4 regions of the Shewanella sp. VK101 genome follow, and region 2 is predicted to be linked to each of the others. Evidence: predicted binding sites of a transcription regulator. Region 2 holds the regulator's gene; each other region holds the start of a gene.
What was found. Region 2 encodes sigma-54, which starts transcription at its own class of promoters, with help from an activator protein. Its sites were predicted from a motif close to GTTGGCACGNNNNTNGNNT; they were not measured.
Positions count from the first base shown of each region.

Region 1: a site for sigma-54 is predicted at 1,857-1,875, ahead of ACSHSR_RS14585 (FlgO family outer membrane protein). Genes of this name have one in related genera too.
Region 3: a site for sigma-54 is predicted at 5,387-5,405, ahead of ACSHSR_RS06270 (DUF3192 domain-containing protein). Genes of this name have one in related genera too.
Region 4: a site for sigma-54 is predicted at 4,156-4,174, ahead of ACSHSR_RS12655 (FimV/HubP family polar landmark protein). Genes of this name have one in related genera too.

Region 1 covers NZ_CM151402.1:3,275,318-3,282,451, forward strand. The annotation lists gene ACSHSR_RS14575 (flagella synthesis protein FlgN) at 1-302, shown strand, start outside; gene ACSHSR_RS14580 (LPP20 family lipoprotein) at 607-1,074, opposite strand; gene ACSHSR_RS14585 (FlgO family outer membrane protein) at 1,074-1,691, opposite strand; gene ACSHSR_RS14590 (flagellar assembly protein FlgT) at 2,223-3,380, shown strand; tRNA gene ACSHSR_RS14595 (tRNA-Arg) at 3,436-3,511, shown strand; gene ACSHSR_RS14600 (transposase) at 3,903-4,874, opposite strand; gene ACSHSR_RS14605 (IS4 family transposase) at 4,946-6,271, shown strand; gene ACSHSR_RS14610 (hypothetical protein) at 6,499-7,005, shown strand.
Region 2 covers NZ_CM151402.1:765,295-772,428, forward strand. The annotation lists gene ACSHSR_RS03455 (HPr family phosphocarrier protein) at 42-317, opposite strand; gene rapZ (RNase adapter RapZ) at 304-1,158, opposite strand; gene ptsN (PTS IIA-like nitrogen regulatory protein PtsN) at 1,155-1,598, opposite strand; gene hpf (ribosome hibernation promoting factor) at 1,601-1,888, opposite strand; gene ACSHSR_RS03475 (RNA polymerase factor sigma-54) at 1,920-3,383, opposite strand; gene lptB (LPS export ABC transporter ATP-binding protein) at 3,479-4,207, opposite strand; gene lptA (lipopolysaccharide transport periplasmic protein LptA) at 4,204-4,737, opposite strand; gene lptC (LPS export ABC transporter periplasmic protein LptC) at 4,724-5,284, opposite strand; gene kdsC (3-deoxy-manno-octulosonate-8-phosphatase KdsC) at 5,281-5,832, opposite strand; gene ACSHSR_RS03500 (KpsF/GutQ family sugar-phosphate isomerase) at 5,832-6,809, opposite strand; gene ACSHSR_RS03505 (calcium/sodium antiporter) at 6,840-7,134, opposite strand, start outside.
Region 3 covers NZ_CM151402.1:1,396,057-1,403,190, reverse strand. The annotation lists gene ACSHSR_RS06300 (DUF3549 family protein) at 94-1,107, shown strand; gene ACSHSR_RS06295 (DUF3301 domain-containing protein) at 1,104-1,493, shown strand; gene ACSHSR_RS06290 (hypothetical protein) at 2,497-3,054, opposite strand; gene ACSHSR_RS06285 (Mpo1-like protein) at 3,252-3,557, opposite strand; gene ACSHSR_RS06280 (GNAT family N-acetyltransferase) at 3,570-4,220, opposite strand; gene ACSHSR_RS06275 (DUF2789 domain-containing protein) at 4,708-4,938, shown strand; gene ACSHSR_RS06270 (DUF3192 domain-containing protein) at 4,961-5,326, opposite strand; gene ACSHSR_RS06265 (hypothetical protein) at 5,493-5,831, shown strand; gene ACSHSR_RS06260 (Zn-ribbon-containing protein) at 5,831-6,604, shown strand; gene syd (SecY-interacting protein) at 6,680-7,134, opposite strand, start outside.
Region 4 covers NZ_CM151402.1:2,809,576-2,816,709, reverse strand. The annotation lists gene mnmC1 (FAD-dependent 5-carboxymethylaminomethyl-2-thiouridine(34) oxidoreductase MnmC1) at 1-358, opposite strand, end outside; gene fabB (beta-ketoacyl-ACP synthase I) at 499-1,710, shown strand; gene ACSHSR_RS12665 (4-phosphoerythronate dehydrogenase) at 1,876-3,006, shown strand; gene ACSHSR_RS12660 (aspartate-semialdehyde dehydrogenase) at 3,007-4,023, shown strand; gene ACSHSR_RS12655 (FimV/HubP family polar landmark protein) at 4,190-7,134, shown strand, end outside.

The sequences.
Region 1 (7,134 bases), 2.4 Mb from region 2:
CCAAAGACAAGGGCGACCTGCTCAATGAGGTCAAGGCGGTAGATGAAGCGCTCTCCTCTCATCCTGAACAAGCCAAACTCAGTCAGCCACCATTGGCCGAACAGGTCAGTGAAGCTCGCGAACTATTGGCCGCTTGCCAACTACGCAATCAGGAAAATGCCGGCCTGATAGAACTGAGCATGGCCAGTATCAATCGCCTGGCGCAAGCGCTGCAGGTCAGCCGTAACGCCTCCAGCCTGACCTATGATGGAAAGGGCAAAACCTCAACCATCGCCACCCTGGGCAACGATCTCAAGGCTTGATTAAGACCCGACTGCTGTTGCTTATAGCTTATTGTGTAAGCTCAACTCTTTAGTCAGAATCACCGCCTGTGGCCCCCAGCCCTAGTCTGAACTCAAGGTGGTTACTCAGGGGACTCGACCCGGAACGCAAAGCTCAGCCCAGAACGCAAAGCTCAGCCCTCAATTCAGCAACGCATCTTAAGCCATAAAAGGCCACAAAAAAGCAGCCAAACAAGGCTGCTTTTTGCTTATGCCAATTGAAGGTGCGAGCCACTCTCTACAAAATTTACAAAAGTGAACGCCGCGGGGACTTATTCTCACCTTCCTAAAAATAAGTGATCTCTTTGACTCGCTGGGGGCGATTTTGCTGCTGATACAGATCCCACACCCGGGCGAAATCCAGCTCCAGTTCGGTCACATAATGATCTCCGGCCGGATAACTGCGCACTACCTTAGCACCGCGGATCACCCCGGAAACCGAGGCCTGGATATTATCGCCTTTCAGCATCCAGTCACTGACTTTGCTGTCGGCCGACAATCGCTGACCATAGACTTGTTCGGCCAATTCACGATAAGCGGCAATCTTGGATGCCTGCATCGCCATCAGCACCTTTTGCGACTGTTCCTTGGCCGGTTGGCTGGCCAGCGGGGCATAGCCTATTGCCGTCAACTTGGGAAAACTGCTCGGCGCCTCAGTCTCCCACTGCACATATCTGTCCTTATCGGCGCAGCCACCCAGAATTAACGCCAGCGCCAGCGTGGCCAATGACAGTGTTTTGTTCCAATGCTTCATTACTTGTCTCCCACTATCCGGCCCTTATCCTCACCACGGCTTTCGTAGCGATAAAGCAGCCCTTCTTTTGACACCACCTTATTGGAAGGCGCCAAGTAGCCGGGCAGCTCTTGCTCCTGTACCCGCACACCGGCTGCCGAAAGCACCCGGTTGTTGTTGACGTTGACAATTCGGCTGTTGAACAGCATTTCACCTTTCGCCTGACTCATGCTGGTGACCAGTACATGCTCCACCGCAATATCGGTCGGCAGTTGCTGCCAATCACGGGTAAGGATGAAATCCCCCTGTGGCGTTACCCGCACCGCATCGGCCAGGTTCAAATCCACCAGGTTAAAACCGCGCTGATGAAAGGCCGTCATCAGCCCCTGCTGCAGTTGTGAAGCGAGCGCATTGCTGCTCTGCATGTCTTCCACCATCACTGGTGTCATCACCAATAGCGGCTGGGTCGGCTTGAGAGCGTCATTATGAGTTACCAACTCGTCAACCAACTGCTGCGCCAATAGATTGACTGGCGCCGCTTGAGACTTGACCTCGGCCTGCTGTTGCGGCGAAGTCATGCCGCAAGCAGGCAGCAAGAGTAAAGGCAATATACACAGGGCTTTATACATAATATCCATCCCACTGGTACCCTGGCGGGCACTTGCTTTATTGAGGAACCTGGCGACTCTTGGACCTGGCGTGAACCTTGACCTACCTGACTTATGCCGCGCTTTCTCCGAGGTTGTCATTAAGCACCACGGCTAACTCGATTAGCGCCAAGTTCCTTTCACTGGGGTAAAGCTATGCAAATAAAATACCAACCTAAGTTAGGCCTGCAGACCAAGTACAAACAGATGACACCGGCGAACAAACCCGGTTGCCTGGCAGCTTATTACAGGCTTTTACGAAGATGTTTAAGGGGCTTATCTACGCCTTTTCATTTCCCACACCTTCATTTGCCCCTTCAATTTATCCACTGGCGGGCAATGGGAACTTATATTCTCTGTTCCCTTATCGGCAAACTCTTGCCGCGCTTTAGTCATGGTCGCAAACTGCGCTGCATCAGCTGTGAATGGATGGCGCTGGCATAAAATTTGAATAGCAAGCGATACCAGTTTAAGTGGCGGCAAAATTCCGTCACCCTGACTCTTATTTTGAGGAACCGTCTTATGAGATTGCGCCCTTTGCTCTTGCTGCCGCTGCTAGGCATCAGCCTGAACGCCATGGCAGAGTGGACCGAGGCCCGAGGTGAAGCCAAAATAATCAATGGCAATCTGACCCAGGCACGGGAAGCGGCAATGGACAACGCCATCAACATGGCCTTGCTCTCCCGTGGCGGCAGTTTCCAATCAACCCAGAGTGTCAGCCAGGGGCGCTTGACCCAAAACGATTTCAGCCTCTCCAGCCAGGCGCAGATAAGCAGTGTCGAACTGGTCAGCGAAATGCGCCAGGGAGACAAGCTCAAGGTGGTTATGCGGCTCGATATTCTCGACGGCCCGGATAACAAGTGCCAAAGCTCAGCCATCAAGGCCGCTATCCTGGTGCCACAGGCCAGCATTAAGGACAGAAGCCAACTGCGTTATGGTCAGTTGGAAAATTTCCAGCGAAGCCTGTCCGAGCGGATAGCGGCAACGCTGGATAAGCAATCTTCCACCAGTTTTGCCCACCTGCATGCCAAAGAGCGGCTGGATATCAAAGAAGAGCTTATCAATATCCGGGGTTACCGTTTGCCGACCTGGATAAGTGAAATTACCGACAGCCAGTATCTGTTGCTGCCGCAAATCATAGATATCTCCACCGAACCGGCCGAGTCCGGCTTTATGGGCCTGTGGGACAGCGAGCCTCAGCGACTGTTTCAGCTGCAGCTCAGCCTCTATCATGGGATCAGCGGCGAGCAGATCTGGTATCAGAACTACAGCATTTCCGCGCCCTGGGAGTTTGCCAAAAATGAATCCGTCGCCCCCAACAGCGACAGATTCTGGCGTGCCAGTTATGGGCAGGCCATAGATAAGGTGCTGGCCAATGCCAGTAAAGATATCGATATGGCACTGGCCTGCAGACCGCTGCTGGCACAGATAGTCGTGCGTCAACAAGATAGAGTGATACTCAACCTTGGGCGACGCAACGGCATCCGCGTGGGCGATCAGTTCCAAATCGTGCTGCAACAAAACCTGCCCGACCGCATGAACCAGATGCGCGCCGTGGCCGGAGAAACCCGGGCAAAAATCACCATAGATCAAGTCACAGAGGAAAGTGCCATCGCAGTGCTCAGCGGTGAAAATGCCGCCCTCAACATTCAGGTGAATGACATCGCGATTAAGATTTAAGCAATTAAATCCAAAGCCTTTTCATCCGGGTGAAAACCAGTATAATCACTGGCGTCTCCCTATAGCTCAACAGGATAGAGCAGTCGCCTCCTAAGCGACCGATCGGGGTTCGAGTCCCTGTGGGGAGACCACTACTTTCTTCTTGTGCTTGCTAGCACAAATCTCAAGCTTTTTTGGAACCCATCCACTGCCGATTCAGGCACTTCAAATTAATGATTTTGTTCTCTGATAGTTTCCTCTTTGGGAAAACGTTGAGTTGGTGATGTGTTCATCGTGGCTTTAAAGCCCAAAACTGTAGTGGCATAGTGAATTTGGCCATCTAAATAGACAGAACATCCAAACCACTTTCTGAGCTGCAAGGAAGCTCGTTGCAGGGGTCAGTCTCTGATAAATAACGACGGATTTTTGGAAATGAGACTCTCTGAGATGAGTAATCTGCGTGCTTCATACAAAAACTGCGGTTGCTAGGCATGCCTAAGGCAGGCTTAAGCCTGTTTCTGCAACATCACCAACGGATTAAGGTTAATGGGGATGTATTGCTTGGCTTTGTTGCTTACCCCGGCACCACTTACCGCCATATTTGGCCTTCATGGCACACATGGCATCCCATCGGCCACTCATGCCACTGTACTGACGGCGAAACTCCTTGGCGGAAGTTATCCAGGCATCGTCACTGATACCAAGCTCAAGCAGTAGTTTGGGCCTGGAAGAGGCAATAAAGCCACGCTTGTCTTCCCGCACCGCCCGGCCTGTCCAATCAATCAGCTCCAGATAGTCGGCAAAGTGAAACGGGATACCGCTTTGTTCGGCGGTAGTTGCTGCACCGTCAAATTGCAGCAGTGGCTTAAGTGAAGCGTTGGCAGTTGCAGGCTCAGCTACTTCTTCTATGCGCTCCTGAATGGATGTGTAATCAGAAGTTTGCAGCGAATCTGCAATACCGGCGCGAATGGGATTTAAATCCACATACATCATGCAGGCCAGTAGCGCCTGTTCATCGAGCAGCGCCTGCGACTTAAAGCGTCCTTCCCTGAATACGCCCTTGCAACCATCTTCTCGATTGGCCTTGCGAGCGATATCTTCGTTTAAACAGCGCATAAACCTACTAATACTGCCAAGACGTTCCTGCCAATCGCTAATCAGCGTATCCAACAGTATTCGCTCACCTTCTGAGAGACTATCGCCCTTGAGGAACTTTGCCGCCACAGGATTGCCACTAAAGAGCAATGTCCAACGCTCAATGACTTCAAATGGCGACAACGATTGTTGCGCAGCAAGGTCGATTTTGAGCACCAAATGGTAGTGATTATTCATGACCGCATAAGCGCAAACGTCGATGCAGAATATTGACGACAACTGCCTGATTTTATCCACTATCCAGCCACGCCTATGTTCGTAACTGCGCCCCGACAGTGCATCTTCACCACACAAAAATGCCCTTCTCACGCAACGGTTAATCACGTGGTAAAAGGGCGTACTTTCAGTAATGCCGATCAGTTAAGACAGATCGCTTGACGATCTCACTGAAAGGATCAAAATCCGATGACCCCATGTCATCGGATTTTTTTATGCAACTTTCAGAAGCTTTGGCGCGTACTCATATCAACCGTCTTACCGAATTCACCTGTCTGGCCGATGTACTTGAGCCTGAGTTAATTCAGTCGTGCCTTGATTCACATGGTGTTGCCAGTTTAAGACGACGTAAGTTACCTATGGATGCCATGATTTGGGCGGTGATTGGTATGGCTCTGTTCAGAGGCGAGTCCGTCCGTTCACTCATCAATAAGCTTGATATCGTCTTACCGCAAGAGGTGGATTACGTTGCGCGCAGTGCTGTCACGCAAGCGCGTAAGCGATTGGGCTCTGACGTTGTTCAGGATGTGTTTAAGCGAAGTGCCAAGACCTGGCATGAAAGAGCAGAACATTCGCATTGGTGTGGGCTCAACCTCTACGGTGTCGATGGTATCGTATGGCGAACACCTGATAGTGAGCAAAACAATCAGGTGTTCGCCAAAACCGCCAACGCTTCTGGTGATGCTGCCTATCCTCAAATTCGCATGGTTTGCATGATGGAGTTAAGCAGCCACTTGGTATTGAACAGTGCCTTTGATTCTATTGCTGTCAGTGAAATGAATTTAGCCGCTGAACTGATATCAAGTATACCCAATAACAGTCTGACGCTGTTTGACAGAGGCTTTTATTCGTTGGGACTTTTGCACGCCTGGCAGCAGGCTCAACCGAACAGTCACTGGCTGCTGCCATTGAAGAAAGGGACACAATATGAAGTGGTACGCTCTTTAGGAAAACACGACCAACTGGTGCAGTTAGCCACCACGCCTCAAGCCAGAAAGAAGTGGCCTATGCTGCCTGACACTATTGAAGCTCGCTTACTGACGAAGACGATAAAAGGTAAGTCGGTTTCCATTTTGACGTCATTAACAGACCCCCTGCGTTATCCGGGGGCAGAGATAGCGGATTTATATGCCCATCGATGGGAGATAGAAGTGGGCTATCGGGAGATGAAGCAGCATCTTCTGGAGAGTCGCTTTACGTTACGCAGTCAATTGCCAGAGCTGGTTATCCAAGAATTGTGGGGGGTACTATTGGCCTATAACCTCATCAGATACAAGATGGTGTTGATGGCTAAGAGCTTACCGTCGTTACATCCGAACCAATTAAGCTTTAGAGATGCATCGAGTTATATCATTTTTAAACTGACTCAGCTGTCATCTCAAATGCCTGGGAATGTTCCGAGAGAGGTCTTGGACATAGTGCGTAATGCGAGGCAGTTCAAGCTTGATGGGAAACGGGATAGAGCCTATCCACGTGCGTTAAAAATGAGTAAAAACAAGTATCCCATTAAGCCTAAGAAAAATGCCGTTCACACTAAGTGAACGGCATTACGTACTTTCAGCATCTATCAACTGGCGGCGGGCTGTGGTCATAACCAACCTCGACTGAGTTTTGATGGGTATTTCAAAGCCTAGTCAAGGCTGGGCGAAACATCAAAAAGATATGGCTGTCCTGTTTTTTGTCGGGCATGAAGGCTGGCATATGTGCCGCTCCCCAAGCCTTGGGCAATTCTGCAATCAAGGTCAGCTCTCTCAAGGGTTCGACCCCGTTGTCCATCACGGAACTCTGGGTCTCAGCGAATGAAGGAGGGCCGAGTATCCCGGACGTGGACGGCCATGAGAAGGAATACAGTGGTGACGAAGACGTGCGCTCCTGTCTGACCTGCCAGCACCAACTCGACGACCTCGTAGAAAACCTCCGGAACACTTTAAAGCAGCAGGACGATCTCGCCGCCATCGAATCCGAGGTCAACAGAAACAGCATAGAACGCAAGCTGGAGCTGGTCACTATGGAGATTCATCAAATCAATGACGAGGATAGTCGTAGGGTACTTCTGAAACAAGTCACGAACGCGCGGCTACGCTATCCCAAAGCCAAGATCAGAAAATTCTTGCATAAGCAGTTAAGGACAACCGGGGACTTCGACCTGAACACCCTGCCGACCGAATTCATGACGGAGATCGAGGCCGTAATGTTGATACTTCAGCAAACGAGCAAACTTGTCCCTATTGTGCGCAAAAAAGGTCTGCGCCCCCGCCAGCGCTTCAAAAAGTAATAGGCTAAAACAATCCAAGGAAAAGAAAAAATTCACGAAATTTATTTGAAATCCAAGAAAGGCCTATAACAAAAACCAAGCAGCATTCAAATGTATTAGGGAAGGTGCGAATAAGTCCTCGTGGCCTTC
Region 2 (7,134 bases):
GACAGGGGTGTTATAGAAACAAAGAGTGCAGCGCTAAGGCTTTAGCTGGCTTCGTCGAAACGGGCGTTGATCAGGGCGCAGATAGCGTCCATCGCGGGTTCGGCATCCGGGCCTTCGGCGATGAGGCGAATACTCTTGCCTTGACCGGTTTCCAGCATCAAGAGCCCAAGCACACTGGCGGCCGAGGCTTTTTTCTCGCCTTGGATCAGGGTGATATCGGCTTCGAACTCGCTGGCCAGCACCGCCAGCTTAGTGGCGGCGCGGGCATGCAGGCCCAGCTTATTGACTATGGTGACTTCCCGCTCAACCTTTGCCATTATTCAGCTCCCGGTGACGGGCCTGTACCTTGTGTTTGCTGTTGCCAAAACGCTTGGCGAGCTGCTCAGCGACATAGACAGATCTATGCTGGCCGCCGGTGCAGCCTATGGCTATGGTGAGGTAACTGCGGTTGTTGCGTTCCAGGTGCGGCAGCCAGGTTTCCAACAGATTTTCTATCTGCCAGATAAACTTGTTCACCAGTGGCTGGCGGCTGAGAAACTCCTGCACAGGTTCATCCAGCCCGGTCAGTGGCCTGAGCGCCGGCTCCCAGTGGGGGTTGGGCAGAAAGCGCACATCAAACATGAAGTCGGCTTCCTGGGGCATACCATGCTTAAAGCCGAACGACTCGAAGTTGATCACCAGTTCTTTATCGACACTGCCAAGCAGAATTTCCCGCACTGTGTCACTGAGTTCATAGATGTTCAGCGCCGAGGTGTCTATGTAGTGATCCACCAGTTTCGACATGGGTTCCAGCAGCTTGCCTTCGAGCTTGATGGCGTCCTGTAGTGAGACTTTGCTCTTGGACAGGGGGTGCAGTCTGCGGGTTTCGCTGTAGCGCTTCAGCAGCACCTTATCCGAGGCGTTGAGAAAGAAACTGGTCAGTTGGGTGTTTTCCGGCAAGGCCGCCAACTGTTGTTCCAGCACCTTTTCCTGATCCGGCATATTGCGCACATCTATGCTGATGGCGACCAGATCATTGCTGCCACGGAGGTTTTCCAACAGGCTGCCAATCATGGGCAGGGGGAGATTATCCACACAGTAGTAACCCAGGTCTTCGAGTACCCTGAGGGCAACGGATTTTCCGGAACCGGAGCGGCCTGAGACTATGGCGAGTTTCATCCTGTGATCACCTGATAGAGTTCTGTTTCGTCGCTGGATTTTCGCAACTGCTTGAGTATCGCCTTATCGCTGAGCTTTTCAGCCATGGCGGATAGGGTACTCAGGTGTTGCTGACATTGATCTGCGGGCACCAGGAGGGCGAACAGTATGTCCACCGGCTGGTTGTCTATGGCATCGAAGGCGATAGGCTCTTCGCATTTGACCAACACGGCAATCGGCTCTGTAATGTCCGGTAGTCTGCCATGCGGAATCGCAATACCATTACCTATACCTGTGCTCCCCATCTTTTCGCGGGCCAAAAGGCTTTCAAAAATCGCTTGAGAGGAAAGGGTGGGGTACTGGGCGCTAGCGAGATCGCTAATCAGCTCCAGTACCTTTTTCTTACTGCCCGGAGTGGCACAGGTAGTGCACTCCGGCCGCAGGATGGTACTCAGTTCCATCGTTAGTGTTTTGTCAGCTTTTCTTTGTGTTTAATGACCTGACGATCCAATTTATCAATCAGAACGTCGATGGCGGCATACATGTCGGCATGTTCAGAAGTTGCATAGACTTCGCCGCCTGTGAGGTGGATCTTGGCTTCGGCTATCTGTTGCAGTTTTTGTACATTGAGCACAACGTGCACATTATTGATCTGTTCGAAATGGCGTTCAAGTTTAGAAAACTTACTTTCCACGTAGTCACGCAGTGAGTCGGTGATCTCGATATGATGTCCTGTCAGGTTGATTTGCATAGAAAGATTCCTCCAATTTCCAACTGTGGATTTATAAACTCTTACGCTGGTTCGACGGTGGTATCATCATAGCCTCGCGATACTTGGCTATGGTGCGTCTTGCAACGTTGATTCCCTGTTCTGCCAGAAGTTGCGCCATCTTGCTGTCGCTCAAAGGCTTCTTCTGGTTTTCCGCTGCCACGAGCTTCTTGATAAAAGCCCTGATCGCCGTGGAAGAGCATTCTCCGCCATCTTCGGTGCCGACATGGCTGGAGAAGAAGTACTTCAATTCAAATATTCCCCTGGGTGTATGCATATACTTTTGAGTGGTGACCCTGGATATGGTCGATTCATGCATCTCGACCGCTTCGGCAATATCGTTGAGCACCATGGGTTTCATGGCCTCTTCACCATATTCAAAAAATCCCTGCTGGAACTGCACTATACAGTTGGCCACCTTGAGCAGGGTGTCGTTGCGGCTCTCCAGGCTCTTGATAAACCATTTGGCTTCCTGAAGATGACCTCGAATAAACTGGCTGTCTGATTGACTGCGGGCGCTACGAGCCATAGCAGCATACTGCTGATTGATCCCGAGTTTGGGCATACAGTCCGGGTTGAGTTCTACTACCCAGCGGCCGTTTTTCTTCCAGACACTGACATCAGGGATCACATATTCCTCGTCCATCGGCTGCACCAGCAAGCCGGGGCGGGGATTGAGACTCTGGATAAGGTTGATGGCGTCACGCAGCTGATCTTCCTTGAGCTTGGTCTTGCGCATCAGGGTGCGGAAGTCGCGGGCGGCAATGAGATCCAGATGTTCGTCAATCAACAAGCGGGCGTCGGCCAGATGCGGGGTGTCTGCGTTGAACTGTTGCAACTGGATCAGCAGGCATTCGCGCAGATCTCTGGAGGCGATGCCGACAGGATCGAAGTGCTGGATCCGCTTGAGTACTGCCTCGACTTCATCGAGCTCAATCTCAGGGTTGCCCATGGCTTCGAGGATCTCCTCTGTGCTCTGGGTCAGATAGCCCTGCTCGTCGATGGCATCAATAATGGCGGTGGCAATGGCGTCGTCGGTATCGGAAAACGGGGTCAGGTTCTTCTGCCATTCCAGATGTTCATAGAGCCCTTCGCTGGTTTCCCCCTGGAAGGGCATATCATCTTCACGGCCCATGGCCGGCCCGGAGGCACTGGCGGCGGTAAAGACTTCGTCCCAGGTGGTATCCATAGGTAATTCATCCGGCATAGACTCATTGTTCAATGCCTCTGAGGTTTCTACCGTGGAACCATCTTCCTGCTTGGCGCTCAACTCGCCGGCGTCGTTTTCCTTGTGGTTGTCGTCGATAGCGTCATCCTGGTTGTCCTCGGCCATTTCCAACAGAGGGTTGGCTTCCAAGGCTTCCTGGATTTCTTGCTGCAGCTCAAGGGACGACAGTTGCAGCAGGCGAATAGCCTGTTGCAACTGAGGTGTCATGGTCAACTGTTGACCCAGTTTGAGCTGGAGTGACGCTTTCATTATACCGCTAATCCCTACTCGTTATTTTTCAAGGAAAAAATTCAATAATAACAAACTATAATACCCGGAATTGCCACCGGATGACATGATCCTAACTATAGCCTGAATTGTTCGCCTAAGTACACAGCGCGCACTTGCTGGTTGTCCAAGATTTCAGCGGGTGTGCCCTCGGCGATCAACTGCCCATGGCTGACTATGTAGGCTCGCTCACAAACGTCGAGTGTTTCGCGAACATTGTGGTCTGTGATCAGCACTCCCAAACCGCGGGACTTAAGCTGTTCGATGATTTTCTTGATATCGATAACTGAGATGGGATCCACACCGGCGAATGGCTCATCCAGCAGAATGAACTGTGGATTGGCGGCCAATGCCCGGGCGATTTCCACTCGGCGGCGTTCACCGCCGGAGAGGGACATTCCCAGGCTGTCACGTATGTGGGTAATATGGAATTCTTCCAGCAGTTGTTCGAGCTGTTCCTCGCGCTCGTCGCTGTTGAGTTCTTTGCGGGTTTGCAGCACGGCCATGATGTTGTCATGCACCGACAGCTTGCGGAAAATACTGGCTTCCTGTGGCAGGTAGCCTATGCCTTTACGGGCTCGCAGGTGCATGGGATCCAGGGTCAGCTCGTCGTCGTCAATGAAGATACGGCCCTTGTCACTCTGTACCAGCCCAACCACCATATAGAAGGTGGTGGTCTTGCCAGCCCCGTTGGGGCCCAGCAGCCCCACGATTTGGCCGGTATTGACCGACAGGCTGACGTCTTTGACGACGTTGCGTTTCTTGTAACTCTTTGCCAGATTCTGTGCCGTCAGGGTGCTGGTCATTGCGGCTCCTGCTGCTGTTCTTTCTTGTTGAGATCCTGATAGTTTTCTGGCTGGATAACAGTGGTTACCCTGTCTTGGCCTTTGCCGCTGCTTTCCGCTTCCAACTGCTGCTTGTTGATGTCGTATACTATCTTCTCGGCGGTCACTTCACTGCCGTCCTGTTCTACTTTGGCCTGGCCCAGCAGGGTCATGATACGACTGTCTATGTTGTAGTGGATCTCTTTGGCCTTGGCACTGGCCAGACGGCCGTCTTCCAGTTTCTGGGTATAGGTAGCGGGTGAGCCCTTGGCCACCAGGATCCGCTCGCCACTCTTGTCTTCTGTGTAAGCCGTGAGTTCATCGGCCAGCAGTTTCAAACTGCCCTGGGTGACTGTGACAGGCCCGCCGTATACCACACGCTTGTTTTTGATATCGGCAAACTGATTAGCGGCGCTGATCTGTACTTTTTGCAACAGATCTTCTTCAATGGCCAACGCCGACAGGCTTGTGATGCACAAGAGGGCACCGATAAAAAGCTTACTTGGTTTCATAGGTTCCTTTCACCTGACTGGTCAGCTTCACTTGCTGAGCATTGAGATCGGCGTACAGGCCGGATCCCTTGATATTAAAGTCTTTGCCTTCGATCAGGATCTCGCGATCTGAGGTCATGATCATGGTGTCCAGATCCAGCTCCACATAACTGGTTTTCAGGCTCTGGATCGGTTCATTGGGGCTAATGGCGTCGATGATAACATTATTTTCAAGTACTACTCGGTTACTCTTGCGATTGAGCCTGCCTTCGTTGGCAGACAGACGCCACTGTGCCTCGCCCTTGTCCGGATAGACCAGATAAACCGGTTGGTTGAAGAAGGTCTTTTCACTGGCTTCATAATGTTCCATGTGGGCCGCGGCGACCCTACTGGCGACATTGCCCTGCTCATCAAAGTTGACCGAGCGCAGGTCATCGGCGACAAAGTCAGGCCTAACCACATCCACAGGCGCCTCACTCTGTTGAGCGTTGCGCTTGTTCTGCACCTGCCAGTAAAGGATAAGTGCAGTGGAGAAAAACAAAATAATGGCCAGGGTGACCCTATTCATATACTCATTCCGTGGGCATTTTCAAATTTGTCCTGACTGAGCAGGATAAGATCCGCCAGCTCCCGCAGTGCCCCATGGCCGCCGGCAATCTGAGTGACCATGTGGCAGTGCTGCCTTACCCAAGGATGGCCATCGGCCACGCAAACCGCCAGCCCCACTTGCTTCATCACTGGCAAGTCGACAATGTCGTCACCTATATAGGCCACTTGTTCAGGCTCGAGGTCATAGTGCTTAAGCAGCGCCTCATAGGGCTCCAGCTTGTTGTCTATGCCTTGATAAATCTTGTCTACCCCCAGGGCCGTCATGCGGTTTTCGACTATCTGGGACTTGCGGCCGGTGATCACCGCCACCTGAATGCCGCAGGACAGCAGCGAGCGCACCCCATAGCCATCGCGGGTATGGAAGGCCTTCAGCTCTTCGCCGCTGTTGCTCATATAGATGCGGCCATCGGAGAAGACACCGTCGACATCACAGATAAGCAGTTTGATTTTGGCGGCTCTTTGCCAGTTATCTTCGCTTATGGGGCCGTAGAAACCTTGATGACTCATCAGATAACCCCCGCCTTGACCATATCCAGCATATTGAGTGCTCCAATCGGCTCATTGGCGCCATTGATGACAATAAGACCATTGATGTCATTCTCGTCCATCACCTTCAGCGCCTGCGCCGCGAGGATATTGTCACCACTGGTGATGCAATCACGGGTCATGACGTCGCTGATTTTTGTGGTACGCAGGTTGACTCCGGCGTCTATGACACGTCTCAAATCACCATCGGTGAAGATACCCACGAGTTGCTTCTGTTGATTGACCACGGCGGTCATACCCAGGCCCTTCTTGGAGATCTCATACAGGGCGTCGGTGATACAGATATCTTCTGTGACCAACGGCAGCTCTTCGCCTTTGTGCATCACATCGCTGACCTTGAGCAGCAGCTTGCGTCCTAAAGCGCCGCCGGGATGCGACAGGGCAAAGTCATCTTTGGTAAAGCCCTTGGCCTGCAACAGGGCGACCGCCAGGGCGTCTCCCATCACCAGAGTGGCCGTGGTGCTGGAGGTGGGCGCCAGACCCAGCGGGCAGGCTTCTTCCGGCACCTTGATGCACAGATGCAGCTGCGCCAGCTTGGCCATGGTGGATTCGGGCTTACCTGTCATGGAGATCATAGGGATCCCCTGGCGCTTGATGACGGGCATCAGGGTGAGAATTTCGCTGGACTCGCCCGAGTTGGAGATAGCCAATACGATATCGTTTTCACTCAACACCCCCAGGTCGCCGTGGCTGGCTTCGCCCGGGTGAACGAAGAATGCCGGGGTGCCCGTGCTGGCGAGGGTGGCAGAAATCTTGTTGCCTATATGGCCCGATTTCCCCATCCCCATCACTATCACCTTGCCGCTGCAGTTGAGGATCAGTTCGCAGGCTTGGGCGAATTCGGGGGAATCAACAAACTGGTACAGGTTATCCAGTGCTTGTTTCTCGATATCTATTACTCTGCGGCCCCATTGGCGCAGTTGCTTAGCTTCTGCCATAGTTGTCTCTCGTCTTTTTGCCCTTCATCGCTAGTGGGATTGAAACAGGCTGTATTGATAGCCGATGAAGCTTATCAGTAGTAAGGCACCGTGCCAGCGTTTGAGTTCACGTTGTTTGCCTGTGCTCAGCACCAGGAGTGCCAGGGCACAACTGGTGCCCAGAACCATATAAAAGTCGCGTCCGGCCGCCGCGGCATCGATTACCCCCGGGGCTATCAGGCCGGGTATAGCCAGTACTGCCAGTATGTTAAACAGGTTGGAGCCGACAATATTGCCTATGGCTAGGTCGTCCTCTTTCTTGAGCACACCGGCCACACAGGCCGCC
Region 3 (7,134 bases), 630 kb from region 2:
CAGATCCAAAACAATAAATTGGCGCCAATCATACCATCGGGCCAAGCTTATCCCTATAATGCACCGCATTTGTTGTACAAGAGTCAAACGAGCATGGACAGTATCACTACCCTCAGCGAACTTCTCAGCGCCGCCAACACCCAATACCAGGTCTATGATCTCGGCCGCCGGGTGCAACACATAGATCCCATGGCTTTTCATCAGATAGAGGCCCTTCAAAGCCCCTATCCCTTCCCTATACAAGGGCATGCCCAGTTTGCCCTGGTGTTCTGGGATGGCAGTAATCAGCAATATATCTGGTTCCTGAAATTACCTTTGGATGAGCGCGGACTCCTGGTCCCAGCTGCACGCAGCCAGTTTATTCAGATGTTGCTTGAAGCCATGGGGGAAAACCTGACCCGTGAACTGACCGAAGCCCAACAGCAACAGATGGCCAATCATCCCTTCAGTTTCAAGCCGCCGCAGGAAAAACTGGCCCTGTTCAACGCCTTGGTGCGCAAACAACTGGGACAAGCCGCTTCTGTGCAGTATGAATATGCCTGCCAATACCTGAGCGGCAAGGTGGCTGCCGAAAACTGGCAACATTTGGGACTGCAAGGGCTGGCGGATATCTGTGCCCGGGTCAATGAACTGGATCACTCAGCCCTGTTGCAACAAGGGTTGAGCAAAGGCGCCGCCGAGGTGCAAATTGCCCTTTGCCAGCAACTGGAACATATACTATTGCCAGAGCCGCTTGCCGAAACGCTCTTCCAGGCATTCAAAGACGCTGCCCCCGAGCACAAGGTTTACTTCCTTCGCGCCTTGGCATCTCACCCTGAACTCTGCCAACAGGCGATAACAGAGCTGGATAGTCAGCAGGCGCTGAATATTGACGCCTTGATCGCCATTGCCGCTCGTTGCTGGTATAGCCTGAAACAGGATGAGTGCCGCAAAATTTATCTCGAGGCTCTGGCTTTGCAGGAGCAAAGCTTCTTTAATCAAATCTTTGCTGATATTGTGGCCATACCCGGGATACGTACCCAGGTATTGAGCGAACTTCGCAATCCTCACCGCAGTGACCGCCTATCCGGCGCCATCGGCGGTCTGTTCAGGGCGACCACAGAATGATGACAGATTTTCTCCTGATCGCAGCGCTGGTAATGATTGCTGCGTTTTTCTGGCAGTTGCGACAAATGGCCGAACTCAGTCGGATATTTGCCGAGCGGGAATGCCAACGGCAAAAGGTGCAGATGCTTGCCATCGCCATGGAGTCAGCCCGACCCAGCATAGGCGGCAAGAACGGCCTGTGCTGGAATGCACGCTTTATGTTTGAGTTCAGTACCGATGGCATCAACCAGTATCGCGGCCATATCCTGATGCACGGTAAACAGATCCAGAAAATTGAATGGCCAATATTTCCCGAACCCGAGTGGCATGAAGCGCCAACTGCCAGAGGCAGCGTCGGTGGCGGTTGTGGCTCCCGCGGAGGTTGCAGTTCGGGTAAGTGCCGCTGATATTTTGCTGCATCTGACAGAAAACTGAGCCGACCCCGTCGTTGAAGAGTCAGCAGAGTTTGCTAGGTTACACAGATAAAAAATCAGAAAAATGGCAGCAGACTCTTACGCCATCAAAGTTTGAGAACCATTTAAGTCCCCAAATAAAAAATCCCTTAAATAAGAAAGGGCGCGACAATTAAGCCGCGCCCATCTGTTTCTCTGTTAAGCCTTCCAGCTATTAAGTTGCTTCCCTGCACCATCCATGCGTCTGCCGTGCGTCCTGCGCTCCCTGTACCATCCTGGTGAGTCCCTGTACTTGCGTACCTGTTCCCTTAGTCCCGATTATCCCTTGATCGGGCCTTGCTCTATCCTTAAGCGTGTCCAGTATCGTCCTTGCGCATCCGTTCAATACATCCTGTTTCGTCTTCCTGACGCTGACCACATTCCTTGGGTCAGTACCTTTCCCTGTTTGCCATCATCCTGATAGGCATCTTCCTTGAGTCATCCCTGGACCGTGTTCCTCACGGTTTAGGTCTTCCTGACCTTGTTCCCTGAATCATCCTTGTCCTTGGATGATTTAAATACTAATCCAATCCCGGCTCCAGGGTTGTACAGAAACCGTTCAATAACTCGTGCAACTTTTTTGTAGCAATTGAAATGGAGTGCATAACCAATTAATTTTAAAAAGCTTAATTGTTTTTTAACGACAAAACCTGCTGTTTAACTCTTGTTTGTCTCACAGTCTTGTGAGACATCTCGCACACGATGCCCGGCTTTAATGGAAAACGATGTGTAGTTAAAGACACATCGCCTATAAATCAGTACCGGAATGACCCTAGCTTTAATGACGCCCTATAAGAAAAAACAGCAAAAGAAAAGGCGCGTCCTAAGACGCGCCCTATTTACTGCTGTCAGCCATCCCGCTGAGTTGTGCTCCCTGCACCTTCCATGCGTATGAATTTCTTCCTGTGGACACCTTGTCTCAGTTACGACAGCTTCCAAGCTATCTTTTCATCCCTGCTTACAACCATCCTGGTGTCTGCTCAATTCCCTTGAGCCTCCTTGTGGCCTCCTGGCACTCATCTTCCATGTTTGCCCATCCACTAGCAGCTGTCGTCAATGAGTTGGGTATTCCCTTAACCCAAAGGCTGGCATCCCTGAGCCTGTCCTCTACTTCGTCCTGAACGCTTTCCTTAGCAGACCTTCCTGTCTCAAATTGCCTTTCCTGGCGCGGCAATTTCCTTATTACCGGAAAAATCTCCTGTGTATCCATCATGGATACTGCTTTCCCTGCGAGCCATTTCCTTGGCTTGAACTTCCCTGGAATGGTTTCAAGACCTCCTGTCTTGATTGTCATCCATGACTGAAATCCATTTAGCAGGCTTCCTTGCAGCTCGTCCTTGCATAGGCCTTTCCAAAACGTGTCATCCTGACACTTGCCCTTCCTTGGCTGCCGCCTTAAACTCCTTGGCGTTGCTTTCCTTGCAGCTCCCTCTTCCTTGAGGCTCGTAATTTCAGCTCCTTTCCTTGGAAGCTCTGTCAAAGCATCCTGCCCTGACCACGACTTAAGTGTACCCAAGGACCCCTCTTTGAGATGGTCAATTTTAGAACAGGCTGGGAATGACAAATATTCAGCAGTCGCTAATGAAATGCTAATCACTTGTTTATTAACAATATTTAATTATTCGCCAGTAAGAACAGCCAATAAGTCTTATGTTTGTCGCACAGCTTTGTGAGACATATCTTACATTGGTACTGGTAAATAACCAAAAACACTCAGAAACGACGTTTGCCACTGACAAATTGGGCCAACATGACCCAGTCAGCCATCAAGCTGTAGACTGGGTATTGAAAGGTCGCCGGCTTATTGTGTTCAAAACCAAAGTGACCAATCCAGGCAAAGCCATAACCCACCACAGGCAGAGCCAAGAGCCATACAAATTGTCCACTAAGCAGGCTGAATAACAGAATAAGCAATACCAAGGTCGAACCTAGATAATGCAAACCTCGGCATACGGGATCGGAATGCTGAGATAGATAGAAAGGATAAAACTCAGCAAAACTCTTGTACTTTTGCTCCACTCTTAACTCCTGTTATTGGTAGACGTCATCATCGGTATGACTGTGGTAAAAGAGCAACTCTCCGGTTAACTGCCCTATATTGAGCTCAACCACGGGTACAAAGCCTTGCTCTCGGAACAGATGAGAATGGCCATCCTCAGTCACAAAGACTCCAACCCCTTCCAGCTCCGGCTGCTCATCACACCAACCCAATACCGCCTGGACGAGCAACTTGCCATAACCCTTGCGCTGCTCGGTTAAAGCTACTGCAATGAACTGTATAATGCCGTATTCAGTAGCCGGCAGGTGCTCCAGAATTGAATTCTCCTTCTGCATCAACTTCTGCGTCGATTGCCAGCCTGTCCCCAGCTGCATTTTCAAACGCCAATGCCAATAGCGTCCCTCCCCTTGGGGAAGTGATGAGGTCACCACGCAGGCAACCCCAATCAAGCGCTCAGCGTCGAACAACCCAATAAGAGGCTGCTCCTGTTGCCAAAGCTCATTGAGCTCTTCACGGATCGCGGCTCTGAGCTTTTGTTCATATTCGACGGCATTGGCGGCCGGCAAGGTCTGCTGAAAAAACGCATCATCGTGATAGGCGTTATAGAGAATTGATGCGGCCAGGCGCAAATCTTCCGCTGTCAGGTAGACGGCACGCAGAGAATCGGGAGTCTGGGTTTCCATTTGTTGTTGTCCTTGTCAGCCAAAAGGGCAATTTCCAATTTAACAATATTGGATCAAAGTGCAATATCTTGATCTTGCTTGCCAGGCATTGTCACTTCATCTTTAGGCAGATTGGTATAAGCTAAGGAAGGCGCGAACAAGTCCCATGTGGGCTCTGCGTCGGCTTACGGGCTTGGATGCAAGGCGTGGTTCGCAGCAAATGGCCCTAGTCCTTTGCAAGAAGCACAACACAGCAGGCAGGCCTGTAAGCCACGCCCTTCGGGGCTTTCACAGCAACCCGCTCTCTGCGTTATCTGACTTCGGCATGCCTTCAGTCAGATGCCTTGAACGCCAATTGCTGTGCAAGCCACTCTCTACAAAAGAGAAGGCCGCGAGGACTTATTTGCACCTTCCCTAAGGGGAAGGAATAAGGCTTACTATCTGTTTTATTAAGGCTTGTTCACTCATCACCTTGACAAGATATGTCAGGACTTCTGGAGGTCAGAATATGGATACCACCCACACAGACTTGGCCCATTTATTTGAGCAATTGGGACTCCCTAGCAGCAGTAAGGCGATAGAAGGCTTTATCGGCGCACATTCTATCCCCGAGGGAGTCAAACTGGTGGATGCACCATTCTGGAATGAAGCGCAGCGCACTTTTTTAACAGAGGCTCTGGCCGAGGACGCTCAATGGTCAGACACCATAGACCATTTGGACGCCCAGCTCAGGAGTTGATTGAAATTGGGATGAGTGTGAATTACAGCTGCGCGTAAGCCTTATCGCCCCAGCCAATCAGTTGTTGATCGCGAAACACCAAGGGGGTGCACTCATCCTTGGTGGTCTTGCCATCACTGTGTCTGTGGCGGGTACGGTAAAATAGTACCTGTACTTGCTGATCATTGGAGAGAAAGGCTTCATTAAAGTCGGCCTGCCCCATGAGCTGCTGCACCTGTTGCTGATCCATTCCCAGAGTCAACTTGGCCAGTTGTTGCTGATTTTGCTGTTGCTGCAATTGCCAGGACTCCTTTTCATCCCAGTTGGCTTCGTGATCGCCGACATTGACCACACAGGCACTAAGCCCTAAGCTTGCAATCCCCATCAGTGGCAGTAATAACTTGTTCATTGTCACTCCTTGTTATATTTATCAAATGTTGACTTTTGTTAAGCAAATGCAGCAAACGCTATGCAACATGCAGGCCAACAAATAAACTGATAAATATCAAAATGATAAAAGCAAACAACTGCTGCACTATGTAGCTATTCGCGAAAATGTGAGGTTTTTTACCAAGATGTCCACTCCACTGGAACAGGTCATGGCCGCCGCGGCGGCAGTAGCCCAAAGCGGCCATACTCCCTCTCTGGCACTGATTAAGGCAAGACTCGGCAACAAGTTACCAATGCCACTGCTGGTTGAAGGTCTGCAGCGTTTCAAATCCCTGCCAGAGAGTGAACGGGAAAAACTGCTTGAAGACGCACCTCAACTGCAAGAAACCGTGCCACAACAAGCTGTCACCACAGTAGAAGTTCTCCAGCAGGAAATCAGCCAGCTACGCCAGGAACAGCAGCAACTGAAACAAGAATTCGCGGCCTTGCAACAAAGACTCGCCAAGCTTGAGGAACAGCAATAATGTTTGTCTGCGAACTCAGGTTTGAATGCTTTGCCAACACCACTATCAGCGCCGCAGAAAAAGCCATCAATACCCTGCTTGAGGCCTGGCGGGCCAACGGTCAGGTATTGGGACGGGAATTTGCGGTGGCCTTTAGGGACGGGGAGTTCAGAGTCAGGCTGCTGCTACCGGAAGAAACCAGTCTGGCCAACAGGCACAACAGTCCCTGGGCCAAACAGGCGTTGCAGCAGTTAACCGAGGCCAAACTGCTGACCCCCAAGGAAAAGCTCATAGGTCAGGATATCAATTCCGAGGTCAGCACCCTGGAGCCCCCAAGTTGGCAGCTGCTTTATACCAGCTATGTGCATATGTGCTCGCCGCTGCGCAGCGGCGATAACTTGCTACCCATTCCACTCTACCGCATTCCCGCGACCTTCAACGGCGATCACAAGCGGGTGATCCGTTGGCAAACCGAGTGGCAAGCCTGTGATGAACTGCAGATGGCCGCAGCAACCAAGGCCGAATTTGCCGCCCTCGAGGAGCTTTCCAGCCCGGACAGCGATCTGTTCCGCCGCGGCTGGGATCTGCGCGGCCGTATCGAATATCTGACCAAAATTCCTACCTATTACTACCTTTACCGGGTCGGGGGAGAGAGTAAACAAGCCGAATTGGCCCGTCCCTGCCCCCGCTGCGGCAACCCGGACTGGCGCCAGCCCAGCCCATTGCTGGATCTGTTTCATTTCCGCTGTGACAACTGCCGGATAGTCTCCAACCTCTCCTGGGATCATCAATAAACTGGGACAATCAATAGCCTAGGATCATCAATAGCAGTGATCATCAATCAATAGTGATTGTGGTAACCCCGACTGTCAGCGGCGGGAAAACAGGTGTTGCCACATAAGCTTCATCCGCGCCCAGAGACCGGGATGGTCGACATTCGCCATGGCCGGCTCCACAGGCTCAACCGCCGGCGCCACTCTGGGGCGCAGCAAAGCGAGAAACTCTTCCAGACTGTCTGCCAGCTTCTTTGAGGGGAGCTCACCCGGGGTCTCACGCCAGACAGCACCGGTTTCGTTATCCACGCAGATCATCTCATCACCTTGCCCCAATAGGCCGATAAACCAGGTCGGTGGCTGCTTGAGCTTGCGTTTCATCATCAGGTGCCCAATCAGATTCTGCTGCAGGAACTCAAAATCATCCTGACTCCAGGGCTGCAATAGTTCCCCTTCGCCGAAATCGGCTTCAAACAACAGATGCGCGGCAAAAAACTGCCCATAAAACTCATCGATATCGGCATGCAGCGGCAACTCCAGCGCATGACTGA
Region 4 (7,134 bases), 2.0 Mb from region 2:
TCGTTTGACTCTCGGCGGATGTCGTATTTTCAGCCTTCTGCCATAATTGCAGTTTGTTTTTCAGAAGCTCGAGCGACTCGGCCTGAGAGTTTTTATCGGCGGCGAACAGCAAAAGTTGTAACACAAGCTTGGGATAATCCTGCCTTAGTTGGCTCCAGAGCTGTATCAGCGGTAGCAGGGTTTCGCCGCCTACCGCCGCCAGACATATTTGCCGTCCAAGGGGCTTGTCATCGAGCCGGGTTTGTTGGTAGGGCGCAAGAGTTGTCGCCGGGGCTTGTGTTGTTTCTGCAGATGTGGGATTTTGGCTGCAAGTTTGCGTATTTTCACTGCCGGATGGCCGAAGTTGTTCCTGTTTCACGGGCAATCTTTTACTCTGGAGGCCTTGTTCGGCATTATTTTACCCAAGTTTACGGAAAGCTGACCACTTAAATGCTGTAAAACGGCTAACATGGCGTCAGCAAAAGTAGGTACTGAATTGTACGGAATGGATAGTAAAACATGAAAAGAGTCGTGATCACCGGAATTGGCGTTGTTTCAAGTATCGGTAATAACAAACAAGAAGTGACTGAATCTCTCAAGGCTGGCCGCAGTGGTATCACCCACTCGGATCAGTTTGAGGAGATGCAGCTGCGCAGTCATGTCTGGGGCGACATCAAACTCAATCCCGCAGAGCTTATTGATCGCAAGGCGTTGCGTTTTATGGGTGATGCCGCAGCCTACGCCTATTTGGCTATGCAGCAAGCTATTGAAGACAGCAGTCTGACCGAAGAGCAGTATTCAGATCCTCGTGTGGGTCTTATCGTGGGTACCGGCGGCGCTTCGTCTTCCAACCAGGTTCAGGCGGCAGACACCTTGCGTGCCAAAGGCGTCAAGCGTGTGGGTCCTTATATTGTGCCGCGGATTATGTCTTCTACTGCCAGTGCCTGTCTGGCGACGCCCTTCAAAATTAAAGGGATGAACTATTCCATCAGCTCGGCCTGTGCCACCAGTGCGCACTGTATCGGTCACGCGGTGGAACTTATCCAGATGGGTAAACAGGATATGGTCTTTGCCGGCGGCGCCGAAGAGATCGACTGGACCCTGACCATGGGCTTTGATGCTATGGGCGCCTTGTCGACCAAGTATAACGACACACCGGAAAAAGCCTCCCGCACCTATGATGCCGACCGTGATGGCTTTGTTATCTCAGGTGGCGGCGGCATAGTGATTGTCGAAGAGTTGGAGCACGCGCTGGCCCGTGGCGCCAAGATTTATGCCGAAGTCATCGGCTACGGCGCTTCATCAGACGGTTATGACATGGTTGCCCCAAGCGGTGAAGGTGCGGTGCGCTGCATGAAGATGGCGCTGGAGTCAGTAGATACACCTATCGATTATGTTAACACTCACGGTACTTCTACCCCTGTCGGTGATGTGCGTGAACTGGAAGCCTTGCGTGAAGTTTTCGACGGCCAGATGCCGGCGATTGCCTCAACCAAGTCGCTGACAGGGCATGCCCTGGGCGCAGCCGGTGTTCATGAGGCTATATACAGCCTGTTGATGCTTGAAGGTGGGTTTATCGCGCCTTCCATCAATATCGACAATCTGGACGCGGCCGCAGAAGGTATGCCAATTGTGCGTGAATACCGTGACGCCGAGCTCAACACTGTTATGAGCAATAGCTTCGGTTTCGGCGGCACCAACGCCACACTGGTGATGCGCAAGTACAAGTAAGCGCCTTGATTCAGTGAAACAAGAAGGAAGCCGAATGGCTTCCTTCTTTGCTTGTGAGCTGACGCAGAACTTGTTAGTAGCTTCCTTAAATGTGCGCCGGACTCAGACAAGTCTGCAGGCCGCTGATAGAATAGCGGCTTAATCCACAACAGAGCAGGAAAGTCGATGAAGTTGGTGGTTGATGAAAACATGCCCTATGTGCAGCCCTTGTTTGCCGAGCTGGGGGAGATAGTGGCCGTTGATGGTCGTCATCTGGATGCGGCCACAGTGGCCGATGCCGATGTCTTGCTGGTGCGCTCGGTCACCAAGGTCAATGAGGCGCTGCTGGCAGGCGCACATAAACTTAAGTTTGTCGGCAGTGCCACCATAGGGACAGATCATGTGGACAAGGCTTATCTGGCGTCCCGTAATATTCCCTTTTCCAATGCCCCAGGTTGTAATGCCACCGCAGTTGGCGAGTATGCTTTTATCGCCATGTTGGAGTTGGCCAACAGATTTGATACTCAGCTCAAGGGCAAAACCGTTGGCATAGTTGGCGCCGGCAATACCGGCTCGGCGCTGGCGCGCTGCCTTGAAGCCTACGGAATCAATACCTTGCTCTGCGACCCCTTTCTGGCCAAGGCTGGAGACAGCCGCCGTTTTGTCAGCCTGGATGAACTGATTGCCGGCGCCGATATTGTTAGTCTGCACGTACCTCTGACCCGGGAGGGCGACCATCCTACTTGGTATCTGTTTGACGAGCAGCGACTAGAGACATTGAAACCCGGCTGCTGGTTGCTTAACTGCTGCCGCGGTGAAGTGATAGACAATCGCGCGCTGATCCGGGTCAAGGCCAAACGGCCTGACCTCAAGTTGGTACTGGATGTTTGGCAAGGGGAGCCCAACCCCATGATGGAACTGGTGCCTTTGGTGGAGTTTGCTACCCCGCATATTGCCGGTTACAGCCTGGAAGGCAAGGCCCGGGGCACTTTCATGTTATATCAGGCCTTGATGGCGATACTCAATCGCCCGGCGGACAAGTCGCTTGCCACTCTATTGCCCGAGCGCTGGAATTCCCGGCTCGATATCAGCAGTATGCCCGATGAAAAGGCATTATTGTCTCTATGCCGATTTATTTATGATCTACGTGATGACGATGAAAAATTCCGGAAAATGCTGAAAAACCCCGCAGGTTTTGATGACATGAGAAAAAATCACCGCCATAGGCGAGAATTCAGTGCTTTGACTCTTTCAAACGCCGGGGGTTCTGGGGTAGATTGGTTGTCTCATTTAGGTTTTTCAGGAGTCGGTCTGTAAATGTCGCAGGAATTTAACGTTGTCGTATTGGGTGCCTCAGGGGCTGTGGGTCAAACCATGATAGAAATCCTTGAGGAGCGTAACTTCCCGGTGGCGAATCTGTTTCCACTGGCCAGCAGTCGCAGCGCCGGTGAAACCGTGAGTTTTCACGGTAAACAGGTAGAGATCCTCGATGTGGAGAGCTTCGACTGGACTCAGGCGCAGATAGGTTTCTTCTCTGCCGGTGGTGATGTTTCGGCCAAGTGGGCGCCGATAGCGGCCGATGCCGGTTGTGTGGTGATAGATAACACCTCCCACTACCGTTACGACCTGGATATTCCATTGGTTATTCCAGAGGTCAATCCACAGGCGATTGCCGACTTCCGTAACCGTAATATTATCGCCAATCCCAACTGCTCAACCATTCAGATGTTGGTGGCGCTCAAGCCTATCTATGATGCCTTTGGGATCAGCCGTATCAATGTGGCCACGTATCAGTCGGTTTCCGGTACAGGCAAAAAGGCGATTGAAGAGCTGGCGGGTCAATCTGCCAAGCTGCTGCAGGGCTTGCCTTCAGAGCCCAAGGTTTATGATAAGCAGATAGCTTTCAACGTGTTGCCGCATATAGATAAGTTTATGGAAAATGGCTACACCAAAGAAGAGATGAAGATGGTTTGGGAAACCCAGAAGATCCTCGGCGACAGCGAGGTCTTGGTGAACCCTACCGCGGTACGGGTACCTGTGTTCTATGGCCATTCGGAAGCGATTCATATCGAGACGCTGCAGCCGGTTGATGCCGCGGAAGTCAAGGCGGTATTGCGGGATGCCGAAGGCGTGGTGCTGTTTGAAGATGATGATGATTATCCGACAGCTGTCACCGAAGGTGCCGGTAGTGACCCTGTGTATGTCGGCCGGGTGCGCAAGGATATTTCTCACGATCTGGGTATAGATCTTTGGGTGGTCTCTGACAATATCCGCAAGGGCGCGGCGCTCAACAGTGTACAGATAGGCGAAATCCTAATCCGCGATTATCTCTAGAACTTCTTGTTTCTGTTGAAAAAGCCTGCAAGCAGCAGGCTTTTTTTGTTTTGCAAATGTGAACAGTAGCAGGGCGGACATTTCTGGTTTATAGTAATCTCAATAAATACAAATGCCTAAAGCCAGTCGTCAGTTGGCGAAACCAGCGCTTGAAAGGGAAGAATGGATGAACTTTCGCACTTCATATCTTGTTGGCCTGATGGCCGCTTTTTTTGCCCTGAACCAAGGTACTCTCATTGAACCCGCCCATGCAGAAGGCCTGAAAATTACCGGCCCTGATGGTCAGGTGCGCCAACAGGTACGCCAGTATGGTCCGACTACGCCATCAGACACCTTCTGGAGCATTGCCCAGAAAGTCAGACCGGATTCCAGTGTTAGCATCTATCAGGTCATGGCCGCTATATTTGAGGCCAACCCGCACGCCTTCACCTCCAATAATTACAACAGCCTGGAACGGGGCATGATACTGCTGATCCCTTCCAAAGAGGTGATGCAGGCTATTCCCCAGAGTATGGCCAGAGCCCGTGCCGAGCAGGACGACAAGAGCTGGTCTTCCGGTAAGCCGCTAAAAGCAGATGATGGCAAAATTGAAACTGCCAAAGCCCCCGAGCGTGAAAGCCAAGCCGCAAAAGAGCCAACGCCGGCCACCCAAACTCCTACGGCGGCGCAGCCATCCAAGGTAGCTACAAGTGCCAAGGAAAACAGCGCGCAGCCGAAAGTCAGTGAGCCATCGACTGAGCCAACTCAAGTGGCTGCAGACAAATCGCCAGCCACCACAACCGAAAAAGCAGCCACGGAAGCAACTCCGGAAACGGCCGACGACAACAGCATTGAAGCGCTGCAGAGCCGCAATCTGAGCCTGACCGATGAACTGGGACGCGCGCAGGATCTGCTCACAGTGGCCAATACCGATAACCAAGGGCTGCAAGCGCAAATCGATGAACTGAATCAGCGTCTGTCTGTGTTGGAAGAATCGCTGCAGGCCAGCAAAAAGCAGGAGCAGCAACTCAAAGCCGAAAATGCTGAACTCAAGCAGCAACTTCAAGCTGCCAGTGCTACGGCTAATGAGCCGGACGACCTCTGGCGCAGCCTGATGGACAACCCGTTGTTACTGGCCCTGGCCGCGGCCATACCCGCGGTACTGCTGTTGTTATTGCTATGGAGCATGCTGCGCCGCAGACGTAAACAGAGTGATGCCCAAGCACCACAGACCGAAGCGGCTCCAACGGCTGCCGCGGCTGTCGCCGGCGCGGCCACAGCCGAGATGGCCAATGCCGACGATGAATTGGCGGTGCATCTGGATGATGATCCGGACGATTCCATTGATTCACTGCTGGATGTCGACAGCTCAGCGCTGCAGCCTGAGCCGGAAGTTGAGAGTGACAACGAGCAGATGGACATGGCGCAGGAGATGTTCATCGACTCGGGAGAGGGGGATGACACCCAAGAGGCCGAAGATGAAGGCCAGTCCCTCGATGATCTCTGGGCCGAAGCCATGGGCGAGCAGGAGTCGGGTGAGCAGGAAGACGCCGCAGAGGAAGACTTGGACTCACTGCTGGCCGGATTGGACGATACCGATAAACAGGAAACCATTCCTGAAGAGTTGCAGGCCGAAAGTGTTCCAGCATCAGAGCCTGAGCTCAGTGAAACCTTACCCGAAGATGTGACGGCCGCTTTCGACCAGAGCTTTGAAGCCGAGCTTGAACAGAATCTCAATCTCGAGCCCGAAGAGCAGAATTCCGAGCCTGAATTGGATACAGAGCTGCAGAGTTTGGATCTGGAGAGCCAGGCCGATGACAGCGCTGTAGTCATTGATGAGGATGAAGATCTCAGTGCCGCTATCGCTGCCGAATTGGCAGAAGATGAGCAGGCTGAAGAGACTCTGGATGAGACACAGGAAGCCGATCTCGATGCGCTGCTGGCCGGGTTTGACGTCAATGAAAACACAGAACCTCAAATTGAAGCCGGTACTCAAGTTGAAGACGATAGTAAGACTGAAGCAGAGGAAGATCTTAGCGCTGCCATTGCTGCCGAGCTGGATGAGGATGACTCAGCTGATACCGAGCTGGGCGAAGAAGCAGACATTGATGCCTTGTTGGCTGGATTCGACTCGCCGGCAGCAGAGAGCACTGAAACGGAAGACTTAAGTGACGCTATCGCCGCAGAGCTTGAAGATGACAATGTTGTCATAGACTCCAGCGATACAGAGGCAGACATAGATGCCTTGCTGGCAGGCTTCGATGACTTGGGCGATGCTGTCGAGACTCAAGCGGAAGCAGAGAAGGTTCAAGCTGAGGGAGAGAGTGAAGATCTGGACGCCTTGTTGGCTGGGCTTGCGGATGACGTAATTGCGATAGATAACGTTGATGAGGCGATAGCTGATACTGACGAGGAAGATAGCTCAGAGGTTGAGTCGGGTGATGCCACTGAGCGCAGCGATGCCGAATTGGATGCCATGCTGGCAGGCTTGTCGCAGGTTGAGGACTTGGATGAGCCTAAAAAGTCCGATGAAACCGATACTTTAGCCGATGAGAGCAGGGATACCGACAGCGCGCCACAAAGCGCTCAACGCAGCGACAAGGATTCCGGCTTCTTCGACGATCTCAAGGCCGGCAGCAAGAGCCATGATCCCCATATTCTTGAGTGGGAGCCCTCCGCACCCAAAGAGCCTTTGGTTGAGGAAGAGCCCTCAGCGCCAAAAGAGCCTTCAGCGCAAGAAAAGCAAGAGCCCTCAGCGCAAGAAGAGCCTTCAGCCATAGAAGAGCTCTTGGCTCAAGAGGAACTCTCTAATCAGGAACAGGCTGCTGATGTTGAAGACAGCGTAACAGATACCGAGCAGGCTCTGGATATTGACCTGGCCCAGGATACTGACGACAGTGACAAGAGCCTGAGCGACGATGACCTGTTGGCCGCTTTTTCTGAAAACGTTGCCAAGGAAGCCGAGGCGGATGAGGAATTCAGTCTCGAACTGGATGATGATGACTCGCTGGATCTCGAAGACCATAAACTGACAGTGGATGAAGCACTGGCGGCCCTCGATGCCAAAGAAAAAGGCAAGGTGGCTTCCAGCATGGTACCTGAGCACGATCTCAGCGCCTTCCAGAAGGAAAA